DNA from 2 places in the Nakamurella multipartita DSM 44233 genome. Region 2 is predicted to be linked to the other one. Evidence: riboswitches for the same ligand, from Rfam matches in the RefSeq annotation. Region 2 holds a riboswitch; the other holds the start of a gene.

Region 1 (2,197 bases), 3.0 Mb from region 2:
CTTCCGCATCTACGCCGCCATGCTGTCGGGCCGGTCCCGGGTCGCCCTGGAGACCGCCGAACAATTGGAGCAGTGCATTCCAACGGAGCTGCTGCGGGTTCCGTCCCCACCCATGGCCGACTGGCTCGAGGGATTCCTGGCCATGCGGGTGCACGTGCTGATCCGGTTCGGTCGGTGGCCGGACATCCTGGCCCTCCCACTGCCGGACGACCGGGATCTGTATTGCGTGACGACCGCGATGACGCACTACGCCCGGGGCGTCGCCCTCGCCGCCACCGGGCACGTCGAGCGGGCCGGAGTCGAGAGAGTCCGCATGCAGGCGGCGGTCGCCCGGGTGCCGCCCGAGCGCATGCTGTTCAACAACACCTGCCGCGACATCCTGGGCGTAGCCTCCTCCCTGCTGGACGGCGAGATCAACTACCGGGCGGGTCATCTCGATCAAGCGTTCGCCGACCTGCGCCGGGCGATCGACCTGGAGGATGCCCTGCCCTTCGATGAGCCCTGGGGATGGATGCAGCCGACCCGGCACGCCTACGGCGCGCTGCTGCTCGAGCAGGGCCACGTGGCCCGGGCCCTGGATGTCTACACCGCCGACCTCGGCATCGACGACACCCTGCCGCGCGCCCTGCAGCACCCCGGCAACGTCTGGAGTTTGCACGGCCTGCACGAATGTCTGACCCGGCTCGGCCGGGACGCCGAGGCCCGGCTCGTCGCCCACCAGCTGCGCCTGGCCGCCGCGGTGGCCGACGTGCCGATCCAGGCTTCCTGCTTCTGCCGGCTGTCCACGGTGGAGCCGCTCCGCCAGGAGCCCGCGGATCTCGAGTCCCCCGGACGCGACAGCGGCTCGGAGCGGTCCGACCACGGGTGCTGCAGCCCATCGTGATCACTGCGGCACCGACCGCCGTGGCCGATCGCACAACCGCCCTGAGCGTCGCGAGGAGTGCTGCGGCGCAGGCTGATCGGTGCCACCATGCCGGGACGATGATCAGCTGGCCGTGGAGAGCCGCCGCGTTGACACCTCGGCGAGAGGCTGGCTACAGTCCCCATCGGTGACCAGACGCAGCGTCAAGCCCTGACTTGCTGCTCGGCAACCCTCACGTCGCAAGACCGGGTGCCCCAGGTGATCACTCGATCCGGTCCTCCGGATCAGCACGACGACCCTCGGGTCGACACCGACGGAGAGCATCGTGAACGCAGCGCAGGTGGGCCCGACCTTCCGGGCGACCAAGCGCCGGCACGTTGATCTGGCCCTGGTCGCCAGTTCCGGCTGTCGTCTCTGACGTTCAGCCCCCATCCTCCGCAGCGACGCATCGACCCACCGGATGTCCCGACCCGGCGCCGGTCGGCTCCTGTCGCACCCCTGTCGACCTGAAGGTGCCCCATGACAACCATTACCCAGACCCGCACGGCCACCGCCACATCCCCCGCCGAGACTTCGACACTTCCCCCGATCAGCCGACTCTCCCGCCGGTTGAGCGAACCTCGGGGGTTCGGCGACCAGACGCTGATCGTTCCCCGGCCCGACGCGATCCGGCTGCTGGGCGGCATTCCCGCACCGGAGGCGCTGCCGGTGCCCGACATCGCCCGTGTCTCAACAGAACTCTGGACCGATCCGGCGGCCGCGACTGCGGCGCTGCAGTACTCGTCGGCGACCGGCTTCACCGGCCTGCGGGAGTGGATCGCCCGGCGTGAGGGCGTCGATCCGGCGCGGGTCGTCATCACTAACGGGGGCCTGCACGGGCTGTCGCTGGCCGTGCTGACCGTGGTCGAGCGCGGCGCCACGGTCGCCGTCGACGACCCGATCTTCCCGCTGTTCCTGCGGGTGCTGGAACTGGCCACCGATGCGGTGCTGCCCATCCCGGTGGACGGTGACGGGCTGGACGTCGAGGCCCTGGCCGCGCGGCTGGCCGCCGGAGAGCGGATCGGCGCCGTCTACACCGTCCCCGACTTCCACAACCCGTCCCAGGGCACGCTGACCACCGACGGCCGGCGCGCGCTGGTCGCCCTGGCCGAGCAGTACGGGTTCTACCTGCTGATCGACAACCCCTACCGGGAGCTCCGTTTCGCCGGCGACGACCAGGGTCTGCGGCCGTTCCACGAGTCCGACCGGGCGATCGTGGTGAACACGTTCACCAAGACCCTCGGTCCGGGGTGGCGGGTCGGCTGGCTGGTCCTGCCCGAGCAGCTGGTGCCCCCC
Region 2 (2,197 bases):
GGCGCTTTCGTGCTGCCACCAGATCGATCACCGCGCGCTCCAACGCGTACTCGACATCGACCGCCGCGCCTTTGACCGCGGCGTTCAGCTCGGCCACGATCGCCATGCCGCCGACCAACCCGTCGGTCGACCAGCCGCGGGCCATCCCCCGGGCTCGATCGACCTTCCACGGCGGCATGCCCAGCGCGGAGGCGATCGCGTAGGAATTGCCGCCCTTGGCCCCGGACACCTTGGCCACCGTCCGGACGCCATCGGCCAGCGCATCGGCGACCAGCACGGGCGCCACCCCGACCCCCAGCGCCCAGCGCAGCGACTCCAGCGCGCCGGCCAGGTCACCGGACATCGTGGCGTCGGACACGGTGAACCCGGTGACCTCGGCCCGGCCCCGGTGATAGCGGCGGACCGCCTGCTCGTCGACGGTGCCGCCGGTGTCGGCCACCAGCTGGTCGGCCGCCGCGGCCAGCTCCCGCAGATCCGAGCCGACCGCCTCGACCAGCGCGGTCACCGCGGCCGGGTTGGTGGTGCCGCCGGCCCGCCGGATCTCGGCCCGGACGAAGTCGATCCGCTCGTTGAGCCGGGTGATCTTGTTGCAGGTCACCACGGTGGCCCCGGCCTTGGTCAGGGCCTCGCCGATGGCCTTGTTGCGGGCGCCGCCGGCGTGCTGGACGACCAGCCACACCCCCTCGACCGGGTCCTTGGTGTACCCGATCAGCGCGGCGGCCAGGTCCTTGCCGGCCTCGTGCGCGCCGCGGATGACCACCACCCGGGGTTCGGCGAACAGGCTCGGCGCGACCAGGTCGGAGAACTCCCCCACGGTGAGCCCGGCGGCGACGCCGTCGCGGCGTTCGGCGCCCGCCTCGATCCGGCGGGCCGCGGCCGTCGCCCGGGAAATCGCCCGGTCGACCAGCAGCTGCTCGTCACCGGTGAGAAGCACCAGCGGGGTCAGCTCACCCGACCCGGATCCCGTCTGCGCCATGCCCGACATGGTGCCAGGGGGCTGTGACACCGGCCGCCGCACCGCCGATCGACGACCCCCGGCCAGTCGTCGCGGCCGGCCGTCGCGACCGGTCGGCGGCCTCGGGAGATGCGTTACGATTGCCGGACAACTGAAGAACCCACCTCATCCAGAGGGGCAGAGGGACACGGCCCGATGAAGCCCCGGCAACCACTGTTGATGATCGTCATCTCCTGACCGCGCGTCCGGGGCCGATCGACAGCAGGTGCCACTTCCGTCCCGCTTCGGCGGGGAAGATGAGCAGAAAGGCCTCGTCATGACCTCTGTGCTGTCCACCCCCGGGTCCGCCGGTTCCGCCTCCGCGCCCGGCATCGATCTGGGTCCCGCCGTCGCGCTGTCCTGTCGCGAGTGCGGCAACCGCGTCGAACTGGGCCCGTACTACGCGTGTATGGAGTGTTTCGGGCCGCTCGAGGTGGCCTACGAGTTCACCTTGCGCGGCGACGCCCTCAAGCAGCGGATCGAGTCCGGTCCGGCGAACATCTGGCGGTACGCCGACCTGTTGCCGGTGCCGGCCGACGTCGCACAGACCCCGAACATGAACCCGGGCAACACCAAGCTGATCCGGGCCGACAACCTGGCCAAGGAGCTGGGCATGCGCCGGCTCTGGGTCAAGGACGACTCCGGGAACCCGACCCACTCGTTCAAGGACCGCGTCGTCGCCGTCGCGCTGGCCGCGGCCCGCAAGCTCGGCTTCACCGTGCTGGCCTGCCCGAGCACCGGCAACCTGGCCAACGCGGTCGCCGCGGCCGCCGCCCGGGCCGGCATCCGGTCCGTCGTGCTGATCCCGGCCAATCTGGAGCAGCAGAAGATCCTGACCACCGCCGCCTACGGCGGCACCCTGGTCGCGGTCGACGGCAACTACGACGACATCAACCGGCTGGCCGGCGAGATCGCCGCCGAGCAGGAGGACTGGGCGTTCGTCAACGTCAACGTCCGGCCCTACTACGCCGAGGGCTCCAAGACCCTGGGCTTCGAGGTCGCCGAGCAGCTCGGCTGGCGGCTGCCCGAGCAGGTCGTCATCCCCATCGCCTCCGGCGCGCAGCTGGTCAAGGTGGACAAGGGCTTCACCGAGCTGGGCGAGCTGGGCCTGGTCGAACCCACGCCGTACAAGGTGTTCGGTGCCCAGGCGACCGGCTGCTCGCCGGTGTCCGAGGCGTTCAAGCAGGGCTGGGACGTGGTCAA

The links. A riboswitch is a leader RNA that binds a small molecule or an ion and turns the genes downstream of it on or off. The one in region 2 is predicted to bind S-adenosylmethionine.
Region 1: linked by a shared signal. The riboswitch ahead of NAMU_RS21470 (aminotransferase-like domain-containing protein) and the one ahead of thrC (threonine synthase) in region 2 are both predicted to bind S-adenosylmethionine.

What each region holds. Positions count from the first base shown of each region.
Region 1 is NC_013235.1:4,812,145-4,814,341, forward strand. Features, by position in the region: gene NAMU_RS21465 (hypothetical protein) at 1-883, shown strand, start outside; SAM riboswitch class IV at 1,049-1,158, shown strand; gene NAMU_RS21470 (aminotransferase-like domain-containing protein) at 1,472-2,197, shown strand, end outside.
Region 2 is NC_013235.1:1,711,826-1,714,022, reverse strand. Features, by position in the region: gene holA (DNA polymerase III subunit delta) at 1-985, opposite strand, end outside; SAM riboswitch class I at 1,118-1,258, shown strand; gene thrC (threonine synthase) at 1,272-2,197, shown strand, end outside.